Regions from separate parts of the Neobacillus sp. S1115 genome, predicted to be linked through region 2. Evidence: riboswitches for the same ligand, from Rfam matches in the RefSeq annotation. Region 2 holds a riboswitch; the other holds the start of a gene.

Region 1 (7,684 bases), 2.9 Mb from region 2:
TAGCAGCAGCCAAACATCCAAAAGTAGGCGCAATGGACATCGTCTGTCTAGACCCGCTTAAAGACAGTGCCGTCCAACCAACCGTTAAACTCGGCACCCAAGTATTTTTAACCTTTGTTACAGGGGTTATGTTGAGATAGGTGTCAGGCACCACAGAAAGACAATTTGGGGTATTTGTCCACCTCAGGTGGACAAATACTTAATTTTTTGGTTTTGTACTTTAATGAACTAAAGGAAGTTTATTTCAAGGGGGATGGAGTATGGCAAATCATTCAGTTGAACAAGTAAAGGCTGTACAGCCGGAATTACAGAACAGCAACATGATGAATATCGTGAAGTTTTTTGTTTATAGTGCCATTGGTATTTTTGTCTTTTTTATTCCAGTAACAGTAAATGGGAAATCATCTATCATGCTGGACCACATTGTTTCCTACATTCAAACGGCGGCTCCAGGAGTTCTGCCATATTATGCATTGCTCGTGATTTTATTGGGTGCTGTTTACCCATTTATTAAAGGCACTTGGAAAAAAGACACGGTAACATTAGTCTTTTCAATCCTCAAAGTGTTTGGTTTTGTGGCAGGTGTGATGCTTGTATTTAATGTTGGCCCTAAGTGGTTTTTTGACCCAAATATGGCACCGTTTTTATTTAACAAGTTAGTCATTTCAGTTGGCTTGCTGGTACCAATCGGCTCCGTATTTCTGGCTTTATTGGTCGGCTATGGATTGCTTGAATTTGTCGGAATCTTTATGCAGCCGGTGATGAAACCGATTTGGAAGACACCTGGACGTTCTGCTATTGATGCAGTGGCATCCTTTGTAGGAAGCTACTCAATTGGATTATTAATTACCAACCGTGTTTTTAAAGAAGGAAAATATACTATTAAAGAAGCAGCAATTATTGCAACGGGATTTTCTACTGTTTCAGCCACCTTTATGATCGTTGTTGCCAAAACGCTGGATATAATGAACATTTGGAATGCCTATTTCTGGGTAACATTTATCGTAACATTCATCGTAACCGCTATCACAGTCCGTATTTGGCCATTATCCAAAATGAGTGATTCCTATTATCAAGATATGGAGGGTGACGTAGAGGTTATCATTAAGAAAGACAGAGTGAAGACTGCATGGAAAGAAGCGATGGTAACTGCAAACGAGTCTCCTAGTCTTGGTAAAAACATTTGGGACAACCTAAAAGACGGCTTTGTCATGACAATGGGGATTCTTCCTTCGATCATGTCAGTTGGCTTGCTGGGTCTTGTTTTAGCGGAATTTACCCCAGTTTTTGATTGGCTTGGCTATATTTTCTATCCTTTCGCAAAGCTCGTGCAGCTACCGGATGCCATGCTTGCTTCAAAAGCCAGTGCTTTAAGTATTGCCGAAATGTTCTTACCGGCACTTTTAGTAACAAAGGCTGCACTTGTTACAAAGTTTGTCATTGCTGTTGTGTCCGTTTCTTCCATCATTTTCTTCTCAGCAGTGGTACCATGTATCCTTTCAACTGAAATACCACTTACAGTCGGCAAACTTGTGGTCATCTGGTTCGAACGAGTAGTCCTGACGATCCTAATTACAGCACCAATTGCATTTTTAATTCTATAAGCCAAGGAATTTCGTTTTCCAAAAAAACCTTGAGTTATCAAGGTTTTTTTTATGAAAAAATACTATTTACAAAAATTACTTTCACATTTATAGGATACAAGCCTTAACCATTTACAGCTAATATGAATTAACTATTAGAAGAGGCAGATGTTGTTAAAATTTTGGATGGTTATCGTTATGTGGAGGTAATATTAATGAATTATGCTTCATGCCTAATGGCATATTTTAAAAAATACAGGAGGGAGGAAATAAATGAATATTAAGCATCTCGAAAATATATTGAGCGGCATTAGCGTCCAAAATGTACCGAATGCAGATGTGGAGGTTGTGAATAATACCCTGTTGACGATGATTGGTAAGGGCAGGCAGGGAGCAGTTTTTCACTATACTAATGACATTTGCGTTAAGGTGTTTGGAAATGAAGAGGATTGTGAACGGGAGTATTATGCTTTATCGCTTGGCCAACAGACCACCCTTTTACCGCGAGTATATGCAAAAGGAAACCTTTACATCGCAATGGAGATTATCAAAGGGGTTGATTTGCGGGAATATTTGCAATCACAGCCATTAACGGAGGAACTCTCTGCAAAACTAATAGACATGCTCATTACTTTTAAAAAGATAGGTTATGAACGGATAGACCATCATAAACGGCAAATCTATTTACAGGAGGACGGGAGCTTAAAGGTGATTGATGTCGCGAGGACCGTATGGCGCGACCGTGTTTACCCTTATCCTAGAAAATTAATTAATTCCTTAGGGAAAGAGTATAAAGAAGTATTTTTATCCCATGTACAAGCATTATCGCCTGACTTATATGAGGAATGGCAGAACTTCATCCGAATGGAAGAACTTTCACGTCATATTTATGAAATTATACTCAAGCAGAAATCCAACAAAAAAACTTTAAAAAAATTAAGTGAAAAGAATTTAATAGTAGACAACGAAAAAAAATACGTATTACAGCTTGAAGGGTTAATGTACAAGGTTTTTAAGGAAGAATGGATTAAAACCATGCTGGCCCGGGGTACTGACCCAGAAGTAGTTATGGAAAAGATTGATGAGTACTGGGATAAACGTGAACAAAGTTTTGAGAAGAATTACCCAGTGAAAGAGGGCAGCAAGAAAAATAAGGATAAACGCTCCCGCCGATATGAAGGATACAGTTATGATGACCGAAAAAAAGATCGTCACCACAGTAAAGGTCATCATGATAAAGATCGTAAGCGTAACAAGCATGAAAAAGATAAAAAAAGACACAAAAGGTAAACTACAAACCTATTAAAAAGAGAGGTGAAGCGAACATGAAGATATTGGTCATCTGGCGCTTGCTCACTGTAGGAGGAGTAAATGCCGGTTGGCGAAATCGAGCCATTTATTTTAAAAAACATGGAATTGAAACCGAATTTCTCTATACAACGGACCACGGCGGCCTTCATATTATGCAGGATGTGGCTAAAGTTTATTTAACGAAGGACGACAAGGAGATTATTAACATTATCAAAGAAAATGGATATGATGCCATCATCGTAGTCGACACCGGTGCTGCCTACAAGTGGATTCGAAAAGCGAAATACGAAGGTCCTATATTAATAGAGGCCAGAACCCCCGAGCTTATCAAATTGATGCCGCACTTGAAAACCTTCAAAGGAATCGAGCCCAAACTAATCATTGTTCCTTCCCATTATCAGAAAAGGCTTGTTTCCATTCTTACAGAGGATATCCCTATTCACGTTATATACAACGGAGTCGATACGTCTTTTTTTCGGGCATTGCCTGTGGAGGAAATCGATTTTGCAAGCCTGCCTCTTAACCAGCATGGTAAAAAAATTGTCGGTTGGATAGGCCGGACTGATAGGCGGAAGAATTGGCCGATGCTATTGGAGGTCGCCGAGAAAATAAAACGTGAACGTGATGATATAGAATTCTGGCTCATTGGCGGTGCACAAAGCGTCCAGCGGGAAGAATTTGCTGCCGCTTGGAATGACGGGGAACTAACTGACATTGTGAAATGGTTTCCCGTTATTCCGTACCAGCAGATGCCGCATGTCTATGCCAAAATTCGCGAATCGGGTGGCTGCACCCTAGCGACCACGAAGTCGGAATCGTTCGGGAATACTTTTATTGAATCGATGGTGTGCGGGGTTCCTGTTGTGGCTTCGAACATCATGCCAATTAACGAACTGGTGGTAAATGGTGAGACAGGCTTGCTTTATCGGGGCCAAAACGTCGACGATGCAGCCAAGCAAATCTATGAGATTGTAGATAATCCCGACATGCATCGAAAAATGTCGGAAGCTGCAGTTCGTCGGGTGGAAGAGAATTTTGCCATCCACGTGGTCGCGGATCAATACGTTCACTTATTAAAATCATTCATTCAATTGGAGAGGAATGGAGATGGGGAGGTGGAGGCGACTTGATTAAACCTGTGTCATATCAGAAAAAATTACAAGGAAAATCGAACGCTCATTTAATCATGTTTGATGATGGCAGGGAGTATGTGGTGAAATTTTTTCAGCAAGGCTTTGAAAGATCTTTGCCCAATGAATGGGTCGCCTACTGCCTTGGGCGATATCTAGGATTGCCAATTCCATTTGGCAGAATCGTAGAAATTCCGGAGGAATTCTCGTTACAGGTGCCTGAACTTGCCGAGTTGGGACACACCCAATACCAATTTGCATCTTTGTTTATTCCCGATTGTCTGGATGGCCACAAGGTTTCAAAAATTTCTTCTATTGTTAACCACCAGTCATTAGCGGGTATTATTGCATTTGATTATTGGCTGTTTAATCGTGATCGGACTCGTATGAATGTTCTTTTTCAAGAAGTTGCCTCAGGTTCAGGAGCGTATAAGCTATGGATGATAGACCAGGCAGAGGTTTTTGGTTCCTATAATTGGACCCAGGAGGATGTAGATAATCTCCCTGCCGATTTATTAAAAAGTGCCACACATGAATTGATGTCGGCCTATATCGAGGATGAAAAAATATTTTATGAGCACCTGGAAATTATTCAAACAATCCCCATTTTATTAATAGAAGAAATTGTTGAGCTTATCCCGGAAGAATGGGGCGTCACAAAAGACGAAAAAAAAGCAATAGTAACAACACTCGTAACAAGGCGAAAAAAAATTCTTCCTAAATTGCTCGAAAGGTTTATGAAAAGAAAATGGGTGTCAGACACCACAAAAAGACATTTTGGCAAATTGTCCACCTGAGGCGAATGAATTGTAAAATAATGGGTGATCAATCGTTTAAACCGTCATTTTTTGACGGTTATTTTTTTGTTTTTTCGTGGTTTTTGGTTGAATAGGCTGTTTTGTGATGGGAAATTATTGTGTTTATTCCTTGGGAAAGCGCATGAAGTGACATTTCTCGAGTTGTGAGGTCGCTAGAGTGATGTACAAAACGACATGACCCGACATGAAGCTGTATTCCCACTGTTTGCCTTTATATAAATCATTTGGCATATAATCATTTAAATTGCTTTTTGTAGGTAAAATGAATATTGTGTATGTTAGACATAATCGGACAGGGGAGAATTTTATCTTGAGCAAACAAGTAATTGTTTATACCACCAACGACTGTATCGAATGCACAATGGTTAAGAAAGTCCTGACTGAAGAAGGAATTCCTTTTGAGACAAGAAATGTGGCAGAAAATCCTGAGTATCAAAAGGAAGTGGAAAAATACGGTTTTCTCGGTGTTCCTGTTACGGTAGTGAATAACCGTGCGGTAAAGGGTTTTACAAATGATCTTAAAGAATTGATGGAGCTTGCGAAAGAGAGCTAATAAGTACAAATTTCGGAAATCGAGTATTTCGGAGTTTTTAGAAGCGGGTTAAACAAAAGTATTTTTAAGATATTTTTCTTTACAAAAAAGATTCTTAGGTTTATTCTGATGATAATTTCATATTTGATGTAACTACTAGGGGTGCCCTGTTAGCGGGCTGAGAGAAAACGGCTAGTTTTTAACCCTTCGGACCTGAACTGGATAATACCAGCGTAGGAAAGTAGACCATGTTTAATTTTTACGGTTTCTTACTTAACTTAACCAGGTCCTTTATGAGGGTCTGGTTTTTTTTATTTTTTAAAAGGAGGAGAAGGATTTGCTTAAAAACAACTTGTTTGAAACGTTGCAAAAAGTAAGAGAAGTAAAACCGCTTGTACATAATATTACGAATTTAGTGGTAACCAATTTTACAGCGAATGGACTTTTGGCTTTAGGGGCATCACCGGTAATGGCCAATGCTGCTGAGGAAGCCGCAGATATGGCACGGATCGCCAGTTCACTAGTTTTAAATATTGGCACTTTAAATTCACAAACGGTAGATTCGATGATTTTGGCAGGGAAGGCGGCCAATGAACAAGGTATTCCGGTTATTTTTGACCCGGTGGGTGCAGGGGCAACCCCTTATCGGACGGAAACAGCGCAAAGGATCATGAGGGAACTAAGAGTATCCATAATTCGAGGGAACGCCGCTGAAATTGCCAATGTCGTTGGAGAGAAATGGGAAATCAAAGGTGTCGATGCGGGAAGCACAAATGGTAATATTACCGATCTCGCCATGACTGCTGCCGAAAAATTAAACTGTATCGTCGTCATTACAGGGAAGGAAGATGTCGTTACGAATGGGAGTACCACTTATGTTGTGGCTAATGGACATCCATTGTTAACAAAAGTGACAGGTACTGGTTGTCTATTAACCTCCGTTATTGGTGCATTTACCGGGGTGGAGAAGGATTTACTGCAGGCATCTGTTGCTGCAGTCTCGATATACGGAATAGCCGCAGAAAAGGCGGCGGAACTAACGGTGGAATCAGGCCCAGGAAGCTTTCAAATCGAATTTTTGAACCAGCTTTCGAAGGTTGCTGCAGATGACATCAATCTTTATTCTTCCATAAAAAAATTAACAGGAGGAGGGCAATAATGAAAAAGGCGTTAACGATTGCAGGTTCCGATTCTGGCGGTGGAGCCGGAATTCAGGCGGACCTAAAAACGTTTCAGGAGTTAGAGGTTTTTGGCATGTCCGCATTAACCGCTGTTACAGCGCAAAATACATTAGGTGTCCATGGAGTTTATCCAATGACAGCAGAGGCGGTTATCGAACAGATGAAAGCCATCGGTGAGGACATGGGGACTGATGCGGTGAAAACGGGTATGTTATTTAATGCTGAAATTATTGAAGCTGTATCTGTTAATCTTACAAAATATCATTGGGATAATGTTGTTGTCGATCCTGTAATGATCGCAAAAGGCGGGGCTTCCTTGCTGCAAATTGAAGCAATTTCTGCGATGAAGAAATTTTTAATGCCGCTTGCCAAAGTGGTTACCCCGAATATTCCAGAGGCTGAGGTCCTAACCGGGATGTCTATACGTACAGCAGAAGATAAGCAGGAGGCAGCAAAAAAATTACATGCCTTAGGGGTGCAAAACGTTGTGCTGAAAGGCGGCCATGATGAAAACCCTTCAGAATCAACAGATCTCCTCTTCGAAGGAAAAGAATTCTATACTTTTACGAGTAAGCGAATTCCGACTAAGAACACACACGGCACTGGCTGCACTTTTTCAGCAGCGATTACTGCTGAACTGGCTAAGGGAGCAGATGTATATCAAGCGGTCATCAAGGCGAAGGATTTTATTCAGGCTGCAATTGAAGATGGGATTGCGATTGGACAGGGACATGGGCCGACAAACCATGGGGCTTACCGGAAAAGAATCATGGAGATGGTCCAATCATGATAAACTTACGGGAAGCCTTGAAAGTATATTTTATTATGGGAACAGCCAATTGCAGGAAGGACCCGGTTGAGGTATTGAAAGAAGCCATCGCCGGAGGAATTACCTTTTTTCAATTTCGGGAAAAAGGCGAAGGGGCTTTAATCGGGGAAGAAAAATATGCTCTTGCGAAAAAACTGCAAAGCCTATGCAAAGAACACAGAATTCCGTTTATCGTTAATGATGATCTTGAACTGGCAATCGCGCTTGACGCAGATGGGGTTCATATTGGTCAGGAGGATGAACCGGCTGTAACAGTCAGAAATCAAATTGGCGATAATAAAATTCTTGGTGTATCCGTTC
Region 2 (7,684 bases):
CATATGTTGTAATGTGACGCATCCCGGGCGCAAGTGGGCTGTGAATTTACAAACTGGAGGCACAATCATGAAAAATATCAAACCACTCATCGTACTAGCAGCATTTCTTATTGCCTTGACACTGATTATCCCCGCTGTGTTGGTATTGCCCTTTTCGAGCGAGAAGGCGAGCGGCAAGCTGGGCGAGGACCTCGCCAAGAAGCCGGCGGCCCAGGAAACTACTGCTCCATCCTCTGACGCGGTAATTGACGTGGCCGTGTTTCGCACTGCCAAATCTGCGATTGAAGAAACCCCACTGGAAGATTACCTTGTCGGGGTAGTCGCTGCCGAGATGCCGGCTGATTTCAATGAGGAGGCGCTCAAGGCCCAGGCGCTGACGGCACGGACGTATATTGTTAATCGGTTGGTTAAAGGGGATACGATTGGTGCCCCAAAAGGTTCGCAGGTAACGGACACCCCACAGCTCCATCAAGCCTACATAGATGACGCGCAGCAAAGGAAGAACTGGGGAAAAGATTATGAATGGAAAAAGAAAAAGATACTAGAGGCTGTCCGGTCGACAAGCGGACAGATTTTGACTTATAATGGCGAACCAATTGATGCGTTGTTTTTCTCCACCAGCAACGGTTTTACGGAGAATTCGGAGGACTACTGGTCTGGAAGTATCCCGTATTTGCGGAGTGTTTCAAGTCCTTGGGATAAGGATTCCCCTAAATTCACCAATCAGAAGGTTGTAACCGTGAAAGAGTTTGAATCACGGTTAGGAGTGAAAATCGGGTCAAGTAATGCGCTTGGAAAAATTGTCGCCCGGACCGAGGGCAAGCGCGTGGCCAAGGTTGACTTTAATGGCAAGGTATTGACCGGAAGAAACATCCGCGATAAGTTGGACTTGAAGTCATCCGACTTTTCGTGGGAGCGTAAGGGGAATAATATTGTGATCACAACACGCGGCAATGGCCACGGCGTAGGCATGAGCCAGTACGGCGCGAACGGAATGGCCGCGGAGGGCAAGAACTACAAGGATATCGTCCAGTACTACTACAAGGGCGTCGAGGTGACCTCAGCGGAGAACATGATGGCGACGATTACGGCGAAGAAATAGGGTGTGTGTGTGGAAGCCAGGCGGGTGGGTGCGCCTGGCTTTTTTGTATGGGTGCAGGGTTGTTCAAAGGGTTTGGAAAGTAAAACAGGAAATTTGGATAGTATTTGATCAAAAAGTGTAAGTAAAATTGTCAAAGTGGAAAGTAAGTGCTCTAAATCGGTAAGTAAGCACACTAAATCGGAAAGTATATCCAAATAAATGGTAATCTCTCAAAAAAGGTAATTGAAAAGATACCTGGCCAGGCTCGCCGACTGGCTTTTTAGCTGTTTTGGGGTGGCGGTTGGAAGGCTGATGCTGCTCTAAAAAGGACTTGGAAAGTAAAACAGGAAATTTGGAAAGTATTTGATCTAAATGTGTAAGTTAAATCGTTAAAGTGGAAAGTAAGTGCGCTAAATCGGTAAGTAACCACACCAAATCGGAAAGTATATCCAAATAAATGGTAATCTCTCAAAAAAGGTAATTGAAAAGATACCTGTCCAGGCTCGCCGACTGGCTTTTTAGCTGTTTTGGGGTGGCGGTTGGAAGGCTGATGCTGCTCTAAAAAGGGTTTGGAAAGTAAAACAGGAAATTTGGAAAGTATTTGATCAAAAAGTGTAAGTTAAATCGTTAAAGTGGAAAGTAAGTGCGCTAAATCGGTAAGTAAGCACACTAAATCGGAAAGTATATCCAAATAAATGGTAACTGTTTTGAAAAAGGTAATTGAAAAGATACCTGGGCCAGGCTCGCCGCCTGGCTTTTTGGCTGTTTTGGGGTGGCGGTTGGAAGGCTGATGCTGCTCTAAAAAGGGTTTGGAAAGTAAAACAGGAAATTTGGAAAGTATTTGATCAAAAAGTGTAAGTAAAATCGTCAAAGTGGAAAGTAAGTGCGCTAAATCGGTAAGTAACCACACTAAATCGGAAAGTATATCCAAATAAATGGTAATCTCTCAAAAAGGGTAATTGAAAAGATACCTGGGCCAGGCTCGCCGCCTGGCTTTTTAGCTGTTTTGGGGTGGCGGTTGGAAGGCTGATGCTGCTCTAAAAAGGGTTTGGAAAGTAAAAGAGGAAATTTGGAAAGTATTTGATCAAAAAGTGTAAGTAAAATCGTCAAAGTGGAAAGTAAGTGCGCTAAACCGGTAAGTAACCACACTAAATCGGAAAGTATATCCAAATAAATGGTAATTGTTTTAAAAAGGTAATTGAAAAGTTACCTTGGTCAGGCTCGTCGCCTGGCTTTTTAGCTGTTTTGGGGTGGCGGTTGGAAGGCTGATGCTGCTCTAAAAAGGGTTTGGAAAGTAAAACAGGAAATTTGGAAAGTATTGATCAAAAAGTGTAAGTAAAATCGTTAAAGTGGAAAGTAAGTGCTCTAAATTGGTAAGTAACCACACCAAATCGGAAAGTATATCCAAATAAATGGCAATCTCTCAAAAAAGGTTATTGAAAAGTTACCTCGGGTCAGATCTAATTGGATAAAATGCCATAAAAAGTTCAAATTTCGTGTCGATTTTTGCAGGAAATTGGCAAGTAAAAAAGGAAATGTAAGTGCAAATTGAAAGGAGTGGTCCGATTGTTTGCAAAACCTTGTGAAATGTCATTAAGAATCAAGAAATTACAGGCACTTTTTGATGGAAGGATGGATCCCAATCACCCCGATTGGCCGGATTTGGTTCACGAATATAAAAATAGGATGGCAGGGTATCATGGCGAGAAATCCGTGGACTTTTACTTGAGCATGCTTCCCGAGGCCGACTATCAAATTTACCACGATATCCGCCTGCTTTATGGAAAGTATTACTTTCAAATTGACATCCTGCTACTGTGTACGATGTTTGGCCTAGCGTTGGAAGTGAAGAATAGGAGCGGGGAGATCCATTTTAAAAGAGAATTAAACCAGGCCTTTTTGCGAAAGAATGGTCAGGAGGAACGCATAAAGAATCCGGTGCTGCAGGCCAAGCTCCAGGCGCGAAAGCTAAACGGGTGGCTGCAAGAGCACCATTTTCCAAACGTTCCAATCCATTATCTTTTTGTAAACAGTAATGAAAAAACATTGATTACAGCGGAGCACGGGAATGAAGAGATTCTTCGGAATGTATGTAATAGTGAATTTTTAATAGAAAAAATAGAACAAATTAAAGAATTTCAAAAGATAGATAAGCTAGGCTCCAAGGATTTAAAAAAGGTAAATAAATTACTTCTATCGAAGCACACTCCCGATAATCCCGATATATTAAAGCAATTCCACCTGTCTCCTAAAGAAATCCCCACTGGTGTGAAGTGCCCCGATTGCCGCTTTTTGCCGATGACTTATCATTCCGGAACCTGGTGGTGCCCAAAGTGTAACGCCAAATCGAAAACTGCCCATATTCCAGCCATCAACGATTATTTCCTTTTAATAAAACCGACTATCACAAATTCTGAGCTAAGAGAGTTTCTCCATATAGATTCGATAAGAGTGGCCAGCCATTTTCTAACGACCGCAGATTTCCCCCATAGTGGTACATTTAAAGACCGTGTTTACCATCATCCCGTATTGCAATAAAAAAACCACCGCCAACCAGCAGTGGTTTTAAGAAACAGACCGAACGCGGCCGAGCAGCTTCGCCAGCCCCGCAAATTTACCCTTATACAGCGCACCACGAATAAAATAGTAGCAGACGCTGATGCCGAGGAAGTCCTTAAATAGGTCAAATAGCGACGCGGAGCGGTATGGATAGAACGATTGGTGGATTTCGTCACTGATGCCGTAGAAGGCCGCAAACAGGGCACAAGCCAAGTTCCAGCCTGGCGTAAAACTGAAACCGGCGACAGCATTGCTGCGCAGGTCAGCGTTACCGCGTCTAAACGTCAAACATGCGAGGACTAGTAATACATATAAAATCGCAAACTCTATTAAATGCAATGATTCTTTAATAGTGTGGTCAATCGTCGAATCGGGCAGGCGCACGAAGTGGTCCGACGGCAGGCTCGATTGAATGAAGATGGCTGCCATGTAAAGCACGGGCAGGACCCGCAGCACCCATTTTAACACGTTCATGAAACAATTCCCCCTAAAAATTTTTCAAAAAGATGCATAAAAACGCAGGCAATTACAAAAAATAAAATTTTTTTCAGACTAGTGTATATAATTCTAGTTATCTGTTCAGAATGATTGCTGAGGTGATGAAAATGAGAGAGGAAGAAAACAAACGATCTTCTCAAAGTTCCAGCGTAAAACGCTTTTTCAAGAAGCGTTGGGTATTTCCAGCCATCTATATCGCAAGTGCAGCAATCATTTTAACAGGTGTTCTTTGGTACCAGTCCAGCGCAGGAGACTCAGACAAATACGATTACAAGTCTACTGATATTACTGGCAAAAAGACCAACCCGCCTGCAGTTGAAGTTAACTCGGCTTTAGAAAACGTCAAAATGCCGGTGAAGGATGCAGCAACAGCTGTCATCAAGACAAAGTTCTATGATTTCAGTGCGAAAGCTGAAGACCAGGAAGCCGCATTAGTATTCTACGAGAACACATACAACCCGAATACTGGTGTCGACATCACCATGAAGGACGGCGAAACGTTTGATGTATTAGCATCACTCAGCGGAACTGTCACTCGTGTTGAAGAAGACGCGGTGCTTGGAAATGTCATCGAAATTGAACACGACAAAGGTATTGTAACACAATATCAGTCCGTGAAAGACATTAAAGTTGAAGTTGGCGACAAGGTGAAACAGGGAGATGTTCTTGCCAAGGCTGGGCAAAGCATGTTCAATGAAAAAGCTGGAACACACGTCCATTTTGAAATTCGTAAAGATGGCGTCGCGGTTAACCCTAGTAAGTATATCGACAAACCGGTAAGTTCTTTACAAGAAGCGACTCCTTCAAACAGCAAGGAATCCATGCAAACTCCTAGCGAAAAAAAGCAGCAGGAGTTGGAGGATCCAGCTGGCTCCGACGACCAGTCTTCCGATAAGGAAACAGACGACGGCAGCACTAAAGAAGACGAGTCCACTAACTCAAAAGAAAAGACAAATTCATAATATTGAAAGTATAAGGGGAAGGGGAGTACTTCCTCTTTTTTTTGCGTTTTTTTCAAAAAAAAGAATCTGGTTCGCCTGCCAGATTCCGCAAAAAAATAGGACCCGGCCGATTGCCGGATCCAACACGATATATTAAAAGGGGGGGTTATGAAAAAGTGTGACTGAGATTGTCCTTTTCACACTTTTATCTTACCCTCCAGATATGAACAAACTATGAACAAAAGGTGAAAGTTTGAAAAACAGTTATGAGAATTATCTGTTCCGATAACCACAAAGTTTACCAAAAAGCTTTCCATTTCCAAAAATTTCTGATATATTTTGACTGTAAGATTATAACTTAATATTGTTTGAAATGCTCTACTGGGGGGGTCCGATGGCTCGGACTGAGAGAAGAATGCATAAATTCTTTGACCCTTTGAACCTGATCTGGATTATACCAGCGTAGGGAAGTAGTATCAAAGGTGTCCGTGGTTTAATTTGGGTACCGCTACTTTTGGATGAAAAAATCAGGTTCTGTGCAAACAGAACCTTTTTGTATTGTCCTCCATTACTTTCCAGTAATGAACTGCGCTGTAACTCCCAGGGTGCAAAATCAAACCATTTTGAAGGAGGAAGTTACATGCAGAAGCAAGTGGAAGGGAACATCGAGTTAAAATCACAATTCACTGGAAGTAAAAAGGTATATGTCGAAGGGGCAAGACCCGATCTTAAGGTTCCGATGAGAGAAATTCAACTTACTCGAACCGTTGCTGCTTTTGGAGAAGAAGAAAATGAGCCTGTTCGGGTCTATGATACGAGCGGCCCCTACACTGATTCGAATTATCAGGTCGATATTCAAAGCGGACTTCCAGCATTGCGCAAGGATTGGATTCTCGAGCGGAATGATGTGGAGGCATATGTTGGAAGAGAAATAAAGGCCAAGGATAACGGATTCCATGAAGGGGACGAACGTGCAAACCTTGAATGGTATCCCAATGTAAATAAAACACCCCTTAAAGCTAAAACAGGAAAAAATGTCACCCAGATGCATTATGCCAAAAAAGGCATGATTACCCCTGAAATGGAGTACATAGCCATTCGTGAACATAGGGACCCGGAATTTGTCCGTGCAGAAGTTGCCAGCGGGAGAGCGATTATCCCAGCCAATATCAATCACCCGGAAAGCGAACCGATGATTATTGGACGAAACTTTCATGTGAAAATTAATGCAAATATCGGGAATTCGGCCGTTACCTCCTCTATAGAGCAAGAGGTTGAAAAAATGACGTGGGCAACTCGCTGGGGCGCCGATACCATCATGGATTTATCGACCGGAAAAAATATCCACACAACGAGAGAATGGATCATTCGCAATTCTCCCGTACCAGTCGGAACGGTCCCAATCTATCAGGCACTTGAGAAGGTAAATGGGATTGCCGAGAATTTAACATGGGAAATATACCGCGATACGTTAATTGAACAGGCGGAACAAGGGGTCGACTATTTTACAATCCATGCCGGCGTTTTGCTGCGATATATTCCTTTAACGGCAAAACGGACAACAGGCATTGTATCCCGCGGCGGCTCGATTTTGGCGCAATGGTGCTTGGCTCATCATAAGGAAAATTTCCTCTATACTCATTTTGAAGAAATATGTGAAATCCTGAAACAATATGATATCTCTGTTTCTCTTGGAGACGGGCTCCGTCCAGGCAGTATTGCTGATGCAAATGATGAAGCACAATTCGCAGAGCTTGAAACGCTGGGGGAATTAACGGAGATTGCCTGGAAACATGATGTGCAGGTGATGATTGAAGGGCCAGGTCATGTACCGATGCATATGATCAAAGAGAACGTCGATAAGCAAATGGAAATTTGTAAAGAAGCGCCATTTTATACGTTAGGACCTTTAACCACCGATATCGCACCAGGATATGATCATATTACTTCAGCTATCGGAGCGGCGATGATCGGCTGGTTTGGAACAGCGATGCTCTGTTATGTGACACCCAAAGAGCATCTAGGCTTACCGAACAAAGATGATGTCCGGGAAGGAGTCATTGCTTATAAAATTGCCGCTCATGCCGCTGATTTGGCCAAAGGGCACCCCGGTGCACAAAAAAGAGACAATGCTTTATCAAAAGCCCGTTTCGAATTTAGATGGGAAGACCAGTTTAATCTTTCTTTGGATCCGGAGCGTGCAAGGGAATACCATGACGAAACATTGCCTTCGGAGGGGGCGAAAACAGCCCATTTTTGCTCCATGTGCGGGCCAAAGTTCTGTTCGATGAGAATATCACATGACATTCGGGAAAAGGCAGCGAGTAAAGAAGTGGACATCGAAGAAGGCATGAGGAAAAAAGCGGAGGAATTTATTCATGATGGATCAAGAATTTATCGATGAGACGAATTCCATTAAGGTAATGAAAAGATATCGACATCCTAAAACAAAAAATTCATATTTTGGAAAAGGAAATTGAAAACATCCAGCAACATTGCCGGCATCTATTTTCCGAAACATACGGTATGAGGAAATGCCGAAAGTGCGGTTTCGCAGAAAGCACCTATTATTAATTTCATTCACCTAGTCACAAGGCAATCCCGG

Evidence for each region. A riboswitch is a leader RNA that binds a small molecule or an ion and turns the genes downstream of it on or off. The one in region 2 is predicted to bind thiamine pyrophosphate.
Region 1: it holds a riboswitch for thiamine pyrophosphate, as region 2 does, so the genes downstream of both, thiM (hydroxyethylthiazole kinase) here and thiC (phosphomethylpyrimidine synthase ThiC) in region 2, are expected to answer to the same signal.

The regions. Positions count from the first base shown of each region.
Region 1 is NZ_AP038275.1:2,626,108-2,633,791, forward strand. It holds gene ACZ5B7_RS12730 (agmatinase family protein) at 1-140, shown strand, start outside; gene ACZ5B7_RS12735 (YjiH family protein) at 321-1,604, shown strand; gene ACZ5B7_RS12740 (RIO2 family protein) at 1,857-2,873, shown strand; gene ACZ5B7_RS12745 (glycosyltransferase family 4 protein) at 2,909-4,024, shown strand; gene ACZ5B7_RS12750 (HipA family kinase) at 4,021-4,821, shown strand; gene ACZ5B7_RS12755 (glutaredoxin family protein) at 5,153-5,395, shown strand; TPP riboswitch at 5,523-5,631, shown strand; gene thiM (hydroxyethylthiazole kinase) at 5,712-6,533, shown strand; gene thiD (bifunctional hydroxymethylpyrimidine kinase/phosphomethylpyrimidine kinase) at 6,533-7,345, shown strand; gene thiE (thiamine phosphate synthase) at 7,342-7,684, shown strand, end outside.
Region 2 is NZ_AP038275.1:6,013,184-6,020,867, reverse strand. It holds gene spoIID (stage II sporulation protein D) at 68-1,102, shown strand; gene ACZ5B7_RS29205 (nuclease-related domain-containing protein) at 2,648-3,619, shown strand; gene ACZ5B7_RS29200 (VanZ family protein) at 3,647-4,114, opposite strand; gene ACZ5B7_RS29195 (peptidoglycan DD-metalloendopeptidase family protein) at 4,246-5,100, shown strand; TPP riboswitch at 5,453-5,565, shown strand; gene thiC (phosphomethylpyrimidine synthase ThiC) at 5,720-7,483, shown strand.